Regions from separate parts of the Arthrobacter glacialis genome, predicted to be linked through region 1. Evidence: riboswitches for the same ligand, from Rfam matches in the RefSeq annotation. Region 1 holds a riboswitch; the other holds the start of a gene.
What was found. A riboswitch is a leader RNA that binds a small molecule or an ion and turns the genes downstream of it on or off. The one in region 1 is predicted to bind S-adenosylmethionine.

Region 1 (7,322 bases):
CCCTGGGCTCAGAGTTCCCGGCGTAACCGGCGACGGCCCGCCATTTTCCGGCGACTATCCGACTCCTCGGCCGCGGGCGGCCTGCGGGTCTCCTCTACGTCGCCTACAAAAAATGCCGGCTCCGCTGCCGCGTAAGACGCGTTACTGGAGGGTGGCGGTCAGGCGTGCCACGTTGTCCACGTAGCGGGCCAAAACGGGCCGGTTGACCCATTCCTCCAAGTTCAGCTCACGCGAGACGGCCCGGTAGTGGTCTTCCACGGTGTGCATCTGCTGGACCACCTCGCGGTCAATCATCATGACGGTGACTTCAAGGTTGAGGGAGAAGCTGCGCATGTCCATGTTGGAGGAGCCAATGACGGCAACGTCGGAGTCCACGGTGAAGTGCTTGGCGTGCAACACCAACGGCTTGGGGTACAGGTAGATCCGCACACCAGCCTTCAGCAGCGCCTCATAGTAGGAGCGTTGGGCGTGGTGAACCAGGAACTGGTCGCCCTGCTCGGAGACGAACAGTTCCACCAGCACCCCGCGCTGGGCGGCCGTGGTGATGGCGTAGAGCAGTGAATCGTCGGGCACAAAGTAGGGGCTGGAAATGGTGATGCAGTCCTTGGCCGAGTACAGCAGGGTGTTGAACAGGCGCAAGTTGTTCTCGGTGACGAACCCCGGACCACTGGGCACCACCTGACACAGAGAACCGCCGGAAAAGGATTCCCAATGGTGGGTGGCCAGCTGCGACTCAAGGTTTTCCTCGGTCTCGGATGACCAGTCGGTGGCGAACATGATGTTCAGGGTGCCCACGATGGGTCCCTCCAGACGGGACATGAGCTCCACCCACTTGCGTCCAATCTTGTGGTTTTTCTTGTTCCGGTAGGACGGCTCAATAACGTTTTGGGAGCCGGTGAAGCCAACGCGCCCATCCACCACAAGAATTTTTCGGTGGTTGCGCAGATCCGGTCGGCGCCATTGGCCCTTGACGGGCAGGAGCGGCAGCATGCGCCGCCACTGGATCGAGCTGGCCTTCAGGCGCTTAATCATGTCCCCGTAGCCGGGCACCCGCAAGGAGCCAATATGGTCAAAGAGCACGCGGACACGCACACCACGCTCCGCCGCCGCCTCGAGCTCCCTAAAGAGCCTGTCGGTGCAGTCATCCGAGCTCATGATGTAAAACTCTGCGTTAACATAGTCCGTGGCCCGGCTGACCTCATCAGCCATGGCATCCAGAGACTCCTGGTACCCCTCAATCAGCTCAACGGAGTTGCCCCCCAACACCGGGAAGTAACCCAAGTTGCGGTTCAGTTCCATGACGGATTTCACCCACGCAGGGCCCTCATATTCGGGAACCTGGGCCGCAATGTCCGCGGTTCCTTCCAGAATCCGCAGGTTGACGGCGTCCTGGGTCTCCCGCCGGCGTCGTGAGAGCCTGAAGTTGCCGAACATGAGGAACAGGATCAAGCCAATATAGGGCAGGAAGAAAATACATAGCAGCCATGCCATGGCAGTTGTGGGGCGCCGGTTGCCGGGAATAACGCCAAGCACCACAATACGGATGGCCAAATCCACCAACAAAAGCAGCGCGGAAACCCAAGGACTCACTGTTGGCAGACTAAACGCCGTCCAGATCATGCGGGCCTCCCAGATTTCGTAAGCTCGTTCCTAAGCCAAGTGACAATAGCCTAACGGTAGTTCGTGTCTGGGCAGTTCCTGACCCGTCGGGTAACCTGCTGAGGCTATGCTGGGCGTAATTTTCCATCCGCGTTTTGAAACTTTGCAGAAAGAAGTTCAACTATGAGCAACTCCAGCCAGCCTGAAGTCTCCGTCGACATTTTTGCCCTCGACCCACTCAAACTAACGCAACAAGCCGTCAAGGGCCTGCGCATGGCCTTTGCCATCAGCGGCGCTGTGGCATTGATCCTGGGCATTGTCCTGCTGTTCTGGCCCACTAAAACCCTGGCCGTTATTGCCATCTTCCTGGGTATCAACTTCCTCATTGCCGGCGGTGTGAGGGTGGCGTTGGGTATTTTCAGCCACGGCCTCTCCACCGGCTTGCGCATCCTGGATGTGGTTCTGGGCCTGCTAGTTCTGGTTGCAGGCGTCATTATCCTGCGCAATTCAGCGGCCAGCGGCGAAGCTCTCCTGCTGTTCACGGTCATCTTCATGGGCATCGGCTGGATCATTGAAGGCATTGTGGCCATCGCCGAAGCCGGCAGGGGATCCACCCGCACCTGGGCCATTGTCTTTGGTATTCTGAGCGTTCTTGCGGGCATTGTGGTGCTGGTTGTTCCGGTCTGGACCGCGCAGTGGCTGCTGCTCGTGAGCGCCATCATGCTGATCATCCTGGGCATTGTTGGCCTGGTCCGCGCATTCACCTTTGGCAAGGCGATCCTGCAGGCCAGCTAAGCTCTACTGCATGACAGTTTTGGTATTTCTGGATCCCGTTCACCCCGCTGGCCGGCTGGCCGACGCCTCATCCCCCACCATTTTGGCTACGGATCAAGGCGTGACGCGGGGGGACGGGATTTTTGAATCCCTGCTCGCCATCAATGGTGTCCCCCGCAAAGTCCAGGCCCACCTTGACCGGCTGGCGGGTTCGGCACTGACCATGGATCTGGCGATTCCGGCGGCGGAGGTTTGGCTGGCAGCCATTACGACGGCGCTCACGGCTTACGCCGGCGGCTCGGCTGCCGAGGGGCAGGCAGTGGTGAAGTTGATTGCCACCCGCGGCCCCGAAGGCGGCAACACCCCCACCGCCTGGGTGCAGGTCTCAGCCGTCTCACCGGCCTTGGCCAAGCAGCGCGACGCCGGACTGTCGGTGATCTTGTTGGAGCGCGGCTATGACAGCGACATTGCCGCACGGGCGCCGTGGCTGCTTTTAGGCGCGAAAACCCTTTCCTACGCGGTGAACATGGCCGCCCTGCGCCACGCCCACAGCCAGGGGGCCGATGACGTGATCTTCACCAGTGGTGACCAGCTGGTGCTGGAGGGACCCACGTCGTCAGTTCTGTTGGCACATATCTCGGATGATTCAGGTGTCCCGGTGAAGCGGCTCATCACACCCCATCTGGATACCGGAATTTTGCCCGGCACCACTCAGGGAGCGCTCTTTGCAGCGGCCAAGGAGGCTGGTTGGGAACTGGGCTACGGCCCCGTCACCCCGGCGGACTTGCTGGACGCTGACGCCGTCTGGCTCATTTCCAGCTTGCGGCTGCTGGCCCCCGTGAACACCATTGACGGTGTGGAGATCGGCACGGCGGCCAACCGGGCGCAGCTCAGCGCCGAACTCAGCGCACTGTTGGCCACAACACTGTAGGAGACTATGCGGTTAGGCGGCTACGCTGTCTGACTCCCACTGAACAGGCACCAGTGGACGGAACTTGTTGGCCAACAGGATCAACACAATAGTCGTCGCTATGAACGCCACGGCAATGAACAGGCAGGTGATGGCCACGGCGCCGTAGCCGCCGTTGGCCGGATTCAGGAACGGGTAGGCATACCAGCCGGTGATGGCACCGCGGACCAGCGAGTAGGCCAAATAGGCCAAGGGGAAAAACACGGCGATCCAGAGGCTGCGCAGCGAAAGGGGCTTGCGGGGGGACTGGATGAGCCAGTCTGCCACCACTACCACCGGCATAACGTAGTGCAGCCAGGTGTTGATCCACGGGAGCAGCGAGCCAAGGTCCACATCACGCAACAACGCGCTGAACACCATACCCACCAGCGCCATGGCAACCACTGAAACGCAGCGCAAAACCTGCCACAGCGGCCCCAGCTCCTTGCCACGCCACGTCAGCACCGACTCCACCAACAGCACCACCGCAGCAAAAATGTTGCCAAGATTGGTGAAGTAGCTGAAGAAGTTCAGCACTGGGAAGCCATTGCTGATGTGAATACCCAGTTGGGTTCCCACGGCAATAAGCGTTACGGCACCGAACAGGAAACGGACTGCGGCAAAGGCGCGGGTCAAGGTCATGCGTTTATCTTGCCACTTGGCGGGGTTGCCGTGTTGCAACGCGCCCGTCATGTTGAGCCACACTGACACATTCTTGGGCCCGCTGCACGGCTCATGTGCTATTTTTTCAAGTAAGTAATGAGTGCCAGCGTCAAGCCCTGACTCGCTGGCCGGCAACCCTCTTTCCGGCGGGGTGCCTCAGGTGAATACTTGGCAAACCCAGCTACCCAAGCCACAGGTTTGCAAGCGTGAACGTCTTATTGCGTGCTTATCAGCCAACCCTCGTTAAGCGCAGTCTCCCGCTTGCAGATTTAGCGCTTTCTTGCAATGAGGAGAACACATGTCCGCGGACGAATCCCCCCTGGCCTACCGGCTCATCACCGGCCCCGATGACAAGTCTTTTTGTGAGCGCATTTCAGAAGCTCTGGCCGAAGGCTACGTGCTCCACGGAGGACCGGCCGTAACCTTCAACGGGACCAGCGTCATCTGTGCCCAAGCATTGATCCTCCCACAGGCCATTGCCGTCAGTGACGCAGCAGTTGCCACGGCCGTGGATGAGCTCGATGCTGAGCTGGAGTTCGACGGCGAGGGCATCGCATGAGCTACGCAGGAGACCTTGCCCCGGCCACGGCTTGGGAACACCTGGCAGCAGGCGCGGTACTCCTTGATGTGCGCACCGAGGGAGAATGGGCGCACATTGGCGTTCCAGACACCTCGGCACTGAACACTGAGCCTGTCTTCATCCAATGGAACCTGGCCAGCGGACACAACAACCCTGACTTTCTGGCGCAGCTATTGGCGGCAGTGCCCACGGAAAAGCCGCTGGTGGTGTTGTGCCGCTCCGGCGCCCGTTCCATCGCCGCGGCCCACGCCGCCACGGCTGCCGGGTACACGGCCTATAACGTCCTGGAGGGCTTTGAGGGTGAGCCGGACAGCTACGGCGAGCGGGTCATCAACGGCTGGAAGAACCGCAGCCTGCCCTGGCGCTAGCAACGCAGCGCCCCGCGCCGCCGCCGTAAGTCAGTCAGTCAGTCAGTCAGTCAGGACCGCACCACCAGCGAAATAGGGTAAGTCATTGAGTAACTTTAACGAGCACGCCGCCACCTGGGCGCAGGACACCCAGGCCGTGCGCGGCGGGCTTGACCGCAGCAATTTCTCCGAAACCTCCGAGGCCTTGTTCCTGAATTCAGGGTTCGTGTACGAATCGGCTGAGGCCGCCGAACAGGCCTTCACCGGCGAGGCGGACCGGTTCGTGTACTCCCGCTACGGCAACCCGTCCGTGGCAACCTTCCAGGAACGCCTGCGCCTGCTCGAGGGCAAGGAGGCCTGCTTTGCCACGGCCTCGGGCATGTCCGCCGTTTTCACGGCCTTGGGTGCCTTGCTGGCGGCCGGGGACAGGGTGGTTGCCTCACGATCACTCTTTGGCTCCTGCTTTGTCATCTTGAACGAGTTGCTGCCGCGGTGGGGCGTGGAAACGGTGTTCGTGGACGGACCGGATCTGGATCAGTGGCGCGAGGCCCTTTCGGTGCCGACCACTGCCGTGTTCTTTGAGTCCCCGTCGAACCCCATGCAGGAAATCATTGACATACAGGCGGTGTGCGACCTGGCCCATGCCGCGGGCGCGCAGGTGGTGGCCGACAACGTGTTTGCCACCCCCCTGCTGCAGCGATGTGGCGATTTTGGTGCGGACATCATTGTGTACTCCGGCACCAAGCACATTGACGGTCAGGGGCGTGTTCTGGGCGGCGCCATCCTGGGCAGCAAGGAGTTCATTGACGGTCCCGTCAAGAACTTGATGCGGCACACGGGCCCCGCCTTGTCGGCGTTCAACGCGTGGGTCCTGACCAAGGGCTTGGAAACCATGAACCTGCGCGTCACGCATTCGTGCAACAACGCCCTGGCCCTGGGCGAGTTCCTTGAGGCCCAGCCACAAGTTAGTCTCGTGCTGTACCCGCATCTGCCGTCCCACCCACAGTACGAGCTGGCTAAGAAGCAGATGAAGGCCGGCGGCACGGTGCTGACGTTTGAACTGGCGCAGCCGGGCACCGGAACCACCAAGGATGCAGCGTTTGCCCTGCTCAATGCCCTGCAAATCATTGACATTTCCAATAATTTGGGCGACGCCAAATCCCTGATCACCCACCCTGCCACAACAACCCACCGCGCCATGGGCGCGGAGGCCCGTGCGGCCATTGGCCTGCGCAACGGCTTCCTGCGCTTGTCAGTGGGTCTGGAGGATGTGGAAGACTTGAAGGCTGATCTGGCGCAGGCGTTGTCCGCTATTTAGCGAGCTTGCGCGCCCATGCGGAGAAGCTGGCCACGTCGGATCCGGACATGACGGCGGCCGGCGGTTCGCTCACGGGGACAACCATCAGCGCCAGCGCGTCCGCGGGAAATACTGCCATCCATTTTCCGGCCTCGGAGGCCCTACCGGCCGTCGCCGCAGCATCAACCCCCACCGCGTTGCACAGGAAGACATCCGGGCTGGCCCCCATCGGATCGACCATGCTGATCCGCCCGTCGAGCAGTTCGAGGATTTCCGCGTGAAGCATGGTCACGGTGAGGTCGCTCGTGGTCAGCTGCACGCAGTGCATCAGCTTGGCGCCTTTGCGCCCGCGCGGCAGGTCCACCTCGGTGGCCGTCAACCCAGCACCCTGCCACGGGATTCCGCCGTCCCGCGGGATGGCGGCGGGCGGAAGGGGTGCTGCGGCATCGCGTTTAGTCCAAGGAAACATGTTGCTGAGCCTAGCGGAACCACCGTCGTGCGTTAAAAAACTGTGGCCGCGCCCGTCTCCCGTTTTCGCGCCCGTTCGGACGGGCGCGACATGCGGGGACGGGCGCGGCGGCCCGAAAGTCCGGCGTTTCTAGTCTTGGAAGTACTCGATCTCCGCGCCAATGGTGTTGAGGCGTTCGGCCAGGTCCTCGTAGCCGCGCTCAATCACGTAAATGTTGCGCAGCTCGGAGGTGCCCTTGGCGGCGAGCATTGCCAGGAGGATGCAGGCGGCCGGGCGCAGTGCCGGGGGGCAGCCAATTTCCGCTGCACGCCAGGCCGTGGGGCCGGTGATGTCGATTCGGTGCGGGTCCAGCAGGCGAACGCCGGCACCGAGGCGGTTGAGTTCCGTCAGGTAGATGGCCCGGCCCTCATACACCCAGTCGTGGATGAGCGTAGTGCCCTCCGCGCAGGAGGCAATCACGGCGAAGAACGGCAAGTTGTCAATGTTCAGGCCCGGGAAGGGCATGGGGTGGATCTTGTCCGGCGCCGCCTTCAACTCGGACGGCAGCGTGGTGATGTCCACCAGGCGGGTCTTGCCGTTGCGGGCCACGTACTCGGCGGACTTGAGGTACTTGAAGCCCATTTGCTCCAACACCTTCAGTTCAA
Region 2 (7,322 bases), on a different contig from region 1:
GAATTGGGGTGTGACTGATACTGGAAACGCCCCGCTGACCCTGCCCACCGCCGCTGCCCTTGCTGAACGAATCAGCGCAGGGATCGCTGCCGAGTTGGGAGTCCGCCCGGCCCAGGTTCGCGCTGCGATTGGCCTGATGGACGACGGCGCCAGCGTCCCCTTTATTGCCCGGTACAGAAAAGAAGTCACCGGCACCCTGGATGACACCCAGCTCCGCGACCTTGAGGAGCGGCTGCGCTACCTGCGCGAACTGGAGGCCCGGCGCCTGACAGTGCTGGAGACCATCCACGGGCTCGGCAAGCTCACTCCCGCCCTGCGCCGCACCATCGATGCCGCCGCCACCAAGTCGGAGTTGGAAGATCTCTACCTGCCGTACAAATCCACGCGCAAAACCAAGGCCGACGCCGCCCGTGAGGCTGGTTTGGAGCCCCTGCTGGACGCCTTGCTGGCCGATCCCTCCCGCTTCCCGTCCGTGGAGGCGGACACCTTCGTTGATGCGGCCCGCGGTGTTGCCTCGGCGGATGACGCCTTGGCCGGAGCGCGGGCCATTCTCATTGAACGTGCCGGCCAGGACGCTGCGCTGGTGGGGGAGTTGCGCGAGCGGCTCTGGAAAACTGGGCGCCTGCGCTCAACTGTCAAAACGGGCAAGGATGCGGCGGGCGAAAAGTTCAAGGACTACTTTGACTTCTCCCAACCCCCGCACACGCTGCCCAGCCACCGTGTCCTGGCGCTGCTGCGCGGCGAAAAAGACGGCGTGCTGGGCCTGGATTTGGCCGAGGCCGACACCCGTGACGCCGACGCCGCCGCCCTGGCACGTTCCCGCTACGAAAATGCCGTGGCGCACTCCCTGGGCATCGCCGAATCCGGCCGGGCAGCGGACAGCTGGCTCATGACCAGCGCCCGACTTGCCTGGCGCACGCGCATCCTGACCCGCCTTTCGGTTGACCTGCGCGTGCGGCTGTTCCAAAGCGCCGAGGAGGAATCGGTGCGCGTCTTCGCGGCAAACCTCCGAGACGTCTTGTTGGCGGCACCGGCCGGAAACCGCGCAACCCTGGGTCTGGATCCGGGACTGCGCACCGGCGTCAAGGTTGCCGTGGTGGATGGCACCGGCAAGGTTGCCGCAACGGAAACCATCTACCCGCACGCGCCCGCCCGGAAATGGAACGAATCCCTTGCCACCCTCGTGGCCCTGGCCAACAAGCATGGCGTTGAGCTGATTGCCATTGGCAACGGAACAGCCAGCCGGGAGACGGACAAATTGGCCGCCGAACTTGTCGCCGAGCTCAAGCGCACAGCCCCGGACCGCCAAGTCATCAAGCTTGTTGTCTCCGAAGCGGGAGCCTCGGTGTACTCGGCGTCGGCCCTGGCCAGTGCCGAACTGCCCGGCATGGATGTGTCCTTGCGTGGGGCCGTGTCCATCGCCCGCCGGTTGCAGGATCCGCTGGCGGAACTGGTGAAGATCGATCCCAAATCCATTGGCGTGGGCCAGTACCAGCACGACCTCACCCCGGCCAAACTGGAACGGTCCCTGGACGCGGTGGTGGAAGACTGCGTGAACGCCGTGGGCGTGGACCTGAACACCGCCTCCCCGGCACTGCTGGCGAGGGTGGCCGGCGTCGGACCGCTGTTGAGCGAGAACATTGTGGCGCACAGGAACGAGCACGGCCCGTTCAACAAGCGCCGCGAACTGCTCAAGGTGGCCCGGCTTGGTCCCAAGGCGTTTGAACAATGTGCGGGATTCCTGCGCATCACCGGGGGAGCGGAACCGTTGGATGCCTCCAGCGTGCACCCCGAAGCGTACGGCGTGGCCCGCAAGATCCTTGCCACGGTGGGTGCCACATCAGCCGAGATTTCTGCCGGCGTTGGGGCTGTGTCCTCGGTCAACCCGGCCGACTTCGTGGACGGCACCTTTGGCCTGCCCACAGTTGCCGACATTGTGACCGAACTGCAGAAGCCTGGCCGCGATCCCCGGCCCCGCTTTGAAACAGCCGCGTTCACGGACGGCATTGAGAAGATCACCGATCTTCGCCCCGGCATGATCCTGGAAGGAACCGTCTCCAATGTAGCGGCGTTTGGCGCGTTCGTGGACATTGGCGTGCACCAGGACGGGCTGGTGCACGTCTCGGCCATGAGCAACTCCTTCGTCTCGGACCCTCATACTGTGGTCAAGTCCGGCCAGGTGGTCCGCGTAAAGGTTCTGGAAGTGGAGCCCGAACGCAAGCGCATTTCCCTCACGCTGCGTCTGGATGACGCCGCCGATACGTCTTCGAGGAAGTTCGACGCCGACTCCCGCACCCCCGCCGCCCGCACCCCCGGGCGGCTAACTCCCAAGCAGGGTGCGGCAGAGTCACGGGGTGCGGGGCAGAGGCGCACCCCGGGTCAGGACTCCGCCCGACAAGGCGGCGACCGTCCAGCACGCCCCGCAACGCCTCAACCATCGGCCAACACCGCCATGGCCGAGGCTCTGCGCCGCGCGGGCCTGGGAAAGTAGTTCCAGGTCCTGGCAATTCGGTGAGTGCGCAGCTGATGCGACGTGTGGGGCTCCAAGTCTCATCAGCTGCGCACTCACGGTGGTGGAATGGTTCATAAATTCAGCCGGTGCCACTTTTTGGCGCATATTTCAAGCAGATCTTCGGCCAAGGTCATAAACTCGTCACAATCTTGCGGCGCCTGAAGGGATCTTCCACACTGGATGTAGGTCATGAGTGTCAGCGACAAGCCCCGGCTCGCTGACCGGCAACCCTCCTTCCGCGGTGGGGTGCCCCGGGTGAAGACCTGGCACTGAGCCGCCCGGTTCCAGTGCAAGCGCGGGCCATCGAGTCGAAAGCCCTTCACGCATGCTGCGTTGGAGGGTTTTTTACCGCAGGCCTCTAGTGTGAAGGAATTCAACCATGAGCAACGGTTGGTCATTTGAAACCCGTCAGATCCACGCAGGCCAGGAGCCGGACGTCACCACAGGGGCACGCGCCCTGCCGATCTACCAGACAACATCCTTTGTTTTTCCCTCGGCCGAGAGCGCCGCTGCCCGGTTCGCGTTGGCAGAGCTGGAACCGATTTACACCCGCATCGGCAACCCCACCCAGGACGCCGTCGAACAGCGCATTGCCAGTCTGGAAGGCGGCGTGGCAGCACTCCTGCTCGCCTCGGGCCAGGCGGCAACCACGTTCGCCATCTTGAACCTGGCAGAAGCAGGCGACCACATTGTTTCCAGCCCCAGCATCTACGGCGGCACCTACAATCTGTTTGCCCACAGCCTGAAGAAGCTCGGCATCGAGGTCACGTTCGTCTCCGACCCCGACAACCTGGATGAATGGCGTGCTGCGGTCCGTCCCAACACCAAGGCCTTCTTCGGTGAGGTTGTGTCAAACCCGCGCCAAGACGTGCTGGACATTGAGAACATCAGCGCCATCGCCCACGAGGCAGGGGTGCCGCTGCTGGTGGACAACACCCTGGCAACCCCGTACCTGATCCGACCGCTGGAATGGGGTGCCGACATTGTCATCCACTCCGCCACCAAGTACCTGGGCGGCCACGGCAGTGCCATCGCCGGAGTGATTGTCGACGGCGGCAAGTTCGACTTCGCCACCAACCCGGAGAAGTTCCCCGGCTTCAACACCCCGGATGTCACCTACAACGGTTTGGTGTACGCCCGCGATTTGGGTGTGGGCAGCGCCTTGGGCGCCAACCTGGCCTACATCCTCAAGGCACGCGTGCAGTTGCTGCGCGACCTTGGCTCGGCCGTGGCACCGTTCAACGCCTTCCTCATTGCCCAGGGCATCGAAACCCTGAGCTTGCGTGTGGAGCGCCACGTGAGCAACGCGGTTGCCGTTGCCGAATGGCTCGAGACGAACGAGAACGTGGAGGCTGTGGCCTACGCAGGCATCCCCTCCAGCCCCTGGTTCGAGCGTGGCCGCAAGTACGGTCCCAAGGGCACCGGCGCCGTCATCGCCTTTGACATCTTGGGCGGCGCCGAGGCTGGCAAGCGATTCGTGGACGGCCTGGAACTGCACTCACATGTGGCCAACATTGGCGACGTGCGCTCCCTGGTCATCCACCCGGCGTCGACCACCCATGCACAGCTTTCACCGGAGCAGCAGTTGGCTGCCGGTGTGCGCCCGGGACTGGTCCGACTCTCGGTGGGCCTTGAGAATATTGCTGACATCCTGGCCGATCTCGAAGCCGGATTCCGCGCGGCAAAACAAGCGTGATTTCGGTGGGACACACGGAGGAAAAAAGTATGCTTGCCACGGGGTCTGCCTCCGTGGCGGCCACCGCGGTGGGTGAAGAATTTTCCGCGGCCGTAGGACGGGGCGGCGGTGTGCTGCGTTCCCTTGAGATCGGCGCATTGCCGCTGGAAGCGGGGGGCTCGCTGCCCTCGGTGACCATGGCCTTTGAATGCTGGGGCACGCTGAATGAGGCCGGCGACAATGCCGTGCTCATACAGCACGCCCTGACCGGCAGCACCCACGTGAGCCGCGGCGATTCAGAGGAAGACGGCTGGTGGGAAGGCTTGGTGGGGCCCGGGGACGTCATCGACACCAACAAGTACTTTGTGGTGTGCGCCAACATGCTGGGCGGCTGCTACGGCACCACCGGCCCGTCCAGCATCGCCAGCGACGGAAAACCTTACGGGTCCCGTTTCCCCTTCGTCACCATCCGCGACTCGGTCCACGCCGAGGCGCGCCTGGCCGACAAGCTCGGCATCAAGCTGTGGCACGCCGTCGTGGGTGGTTCCATGGGCGGTGCGCGTGCCTTGGAGTGGGCGGCAAGCTATCCGGAGCGGGTGCGCCGCTGCGCCGTGGTGGCTGCCTGCGCGGCCAGCACGGCTGAGCAAATTGCCTTTGCCCAGACGCAGACGCTCGCCATCCGCCAGGACCCGAACTTTGCCGGCGGGGACTATTACGACGGCGCAGCCCCCACCTCAGGCTTGGGGCTGGCGCGTCGGATTGCCCACATCAACTACCGTTCAGAAACTGAGATGGAGTCACGTTTTGGCCGTCAGGCCCAAAGCGGCGAGGACACCATCAGCCATGATCGGCTGGCGGTTTTGGGCGCCAGCGGCAGCAGGTACCAGGTGGAGAGCTATCTTGACCACCAGGCCCGCAAACTGGTGGGGCGCTTTGATGCCAACAGCTACATTGCCATTACTGAGGCGTTGATGAGCCACGATGTCAGCCGGGGCCGTGGCACCCTGTCGCAAGCCTTGGCAGCCACAGCTTCGGTGGAGTTTCTGGTGGCCGCGGTCAGCAGTGACCGCCTGTACTTCCCAGCCCAGTCTGACGCCCTGGCGGCTGCGCTGCCCGGGGATGTGGCTGTCCACCACATTGACTCAGCCATTGGCCATGACGGTTTCCTCACCGAGGTGGCCGTCGTGGGGGAGCTCCTGCGGGAGTCCTTCTTCACCGTCTAGCTCCAAAGAGCAACTGGCCCGCAGAAAACGCCGAAAATTCGCGCTTTTAGCGCGATTTTCGGCGTTTTCTGCGGGCCAGTTTTCTGCTGCTTAGAAATTCTTGAAAATGGCCTCGCGGTGGACGGCGTACTGTTCTGCGGTGACCTGGCCATTGCGGCGCGCCGTGTCCAAGGCGTCCAGTTGGCGCTTCAACTCAGCCTCCGCCTTCATGCGTTCATTGGCGAAACCTGTTGTTTGGTGGCCATGGGATGTGTCGTAGTTGCGCAGTGGGACACCATTGAGCAGGGTCCCCACATAGGGGGCACTGCCCGGCTGGTGGGCAACGCCAGCCCTGCCCGTTGGATTTGCCGGGTTGTAGATGTTATCCCGGGAGGCGCGACGTTTGCGGTTGGCTGACCTGGTGAAAATGCTGAGCAGGATCACACCCACAACTGCCAGCATGAACAGCGGTGAAAAGCCGGAGGAGCTGCTGGACGAGGCAGCAACAATACTCGTCGCCAATGGTTCGAGCATGATGGGCACAACGCACCTCTTCTACGATTAGGCCGCTGAATCCAGCGCCTCTTCTCATCCTAGTCCGCTTGCTGCCGGGCTGCCCGCTTAGCCACTGCTGTTGAGCTACTTGGTGGTTTCGGGAAGCCCGGCGCCAGGAATAGTGCCAACATCAGGACCAAAAACTGGCCCCGGGGTGGGGCGCTTGGGGGATATGCCGTCGCCGGAGGACTGATGGCGCAGCCTGCGCAACACCCAAGGGAACAAGAACTCCCTAGCCCACACGAAGTCTTCAACGCGCGCCGTCTGCCACTTCTGGGCCGGCAGCGGCTTGGGCCGTTGCGGAACCAGCGAGTGGGGGACGTTGAGGGCGTTCAAGGCCATGATCGCGATGGTGTGGTGGCCCAGCGGGGCAAAGTGCAGCCGGTCCCCGGCCCACATTTGAGGGTCCGACAGTTGGCGCAGGGACCACATGTCGGCCACCACGGCGTCATGCCTGGAGGCGATGGTGCGCAGATTCTCGTTGTAAATGGCCACCCGTCCACGCACCATGCCGAGCACGGGGGTTTCCCTAATATCCGGGCCGTTGAAGAGCAGCACGGTTGCTCCGGCGGCCGTCATCTTTCCCACCGCCACATCCAGCGATTCGGCCAGGGCATCGGGATCAGAGCCCGGCCGGATCAGGTCGTTGCCGCCAGCTGAAATGCTGATGAGATCCGGTTTGAGTTCCAGCGCCGGCTCCAGTTGTTGGCCCAGGATCTGCCCCAGCAGCCTGCCGCGGACGGCCAGGTTGGCGTAGCGGAAATCTTCGTGATCGCGGCTCAGCTCCTCGGCCAGCCTGTCGGCCCAGCCGCGGGAGCCGCCGGGGCTGCTCGGGTCGGGATCCCCAATGCCCTCGGTAAAGGAGTCGCCCATGGCCACGTAGCGGTTCCACGGGTGGCGAGGAGTGGACTGTACGGTGTTGGCCGTTGACTGGAGATTCTGTGCCGTAGATTCTTTCACCATCCCATCCTGCCCCGTGGGTGGCCAGTTCCGCCACCCATGTTTTTTGGACCCGGTGCGCCTCATGGAAAGATGAAGCAATGAGCGAATCCCCCACAGTCCTATGGTCACGTCCCGAATCCGAGCGCAGCGGCACACCCCTGCTGGTCATCCTTCACGGTTACGGTGCCGATGAGGCCGATCTCTTTTCACTCGCCGGTCAGCTGCCGGCCGAGTTCACCGTGGCCTCGGTGCGTGGCCCCCTGCAGGCAGGTCCGGGCTACTCCTGGTTCCCGCTGCGCAACGACTTGAGCTACTCGGTGGCTTCTGTGAGAACTGCTGCGACGGCTCTTGAGGAGTGGATTGACTCGATGCGCGCCAACCACAGCTCCGTGAGCTTGTTGGGCTTCTCCCAGGGCATGTGCATGGCCACAACCCT

Region 2: it holds a riboswitch for S-adenosylmethionine, as region 1 does, so the genes downstream of both, CVS28_RS02465 (bifunctional o-acetylhomoserine/o-acetylserine sulfhydrylase) here and CVS28_RS00370 (DUF1737 domain-containing protein) in region 1, are expected to answer to the same signal.

What each region holds. Positions count from the first base shown of each region.
Region 1 covers NZ_PPXB01000001.1:72,540-79,861, reverse strand. The annotation lists gene CVS28_RS00395 (chorismate-binding protein) at 1-26, shown strand, start outside; gene cls (cardiolipin synthase) at 142-1,620, opposite strand; gene CVS28_RS00385 (HdeD family acid-resistance protein) at 1,783-2,394, shown strand; gene CVS28_RS00380 (aminodeoxychorismate lyase) at 2,405-3,304, shown strand; gene CVS28_RS00375 (Pr6Pr family membrane protein) at 3,317-3,964, opposite strand; SAM riboswitch class IV at 4,078-4,198, shown strand; gene CVS28_RS00370 (DUF1737 domain-containing protein) at 4,284-4,544, shown strand; gene CVS28_RS00365 (rhodanese-like domain-containing protein) at 4,541-4,933, shown strand; gene CVS28_RS00360 (O-succinylhomoserine sulfhydrylase) at 5,019-6,230, shown strand; gene CVS28_RS00355 (hypothetical protein) at 6,223-6,678, opposite strand; gene CVS28_RS00350 (UDP-N-acetylglucosamine 1-carboxyvinyltransferase) at 6,808-7,322, opposite strand, start outside.
Region 2 covers NZ_PPXB01000002.1:68,609-75,930, reverse strand. The annotation lists gene CVS28_RS02470 (Tex family protein) at 11-2,491, shown strand; SAM riboswitch class IV at 2,698-2,814, shown strand; gene CVS28_RS02465 (bifunctional o-acetylhomoserine/o-acetylserine sulfhydrylase) at 2,892-4,208, shown strand; gene metX (homoserine O-acetyltransferase MetX) at 4,238-5,410, shown strand; gene CVS28_RS02455 (hypothetical protein) at 5,501-5,923, opposite strand; gene CVS28_RS02450 (SGNH/GDSL hydrolase family protein) at 6,029-6,907, opposite strand; gene CVS28_RS02445 (alpha/beta hydrolase) at 6,985-7,322, shown strand, end outside.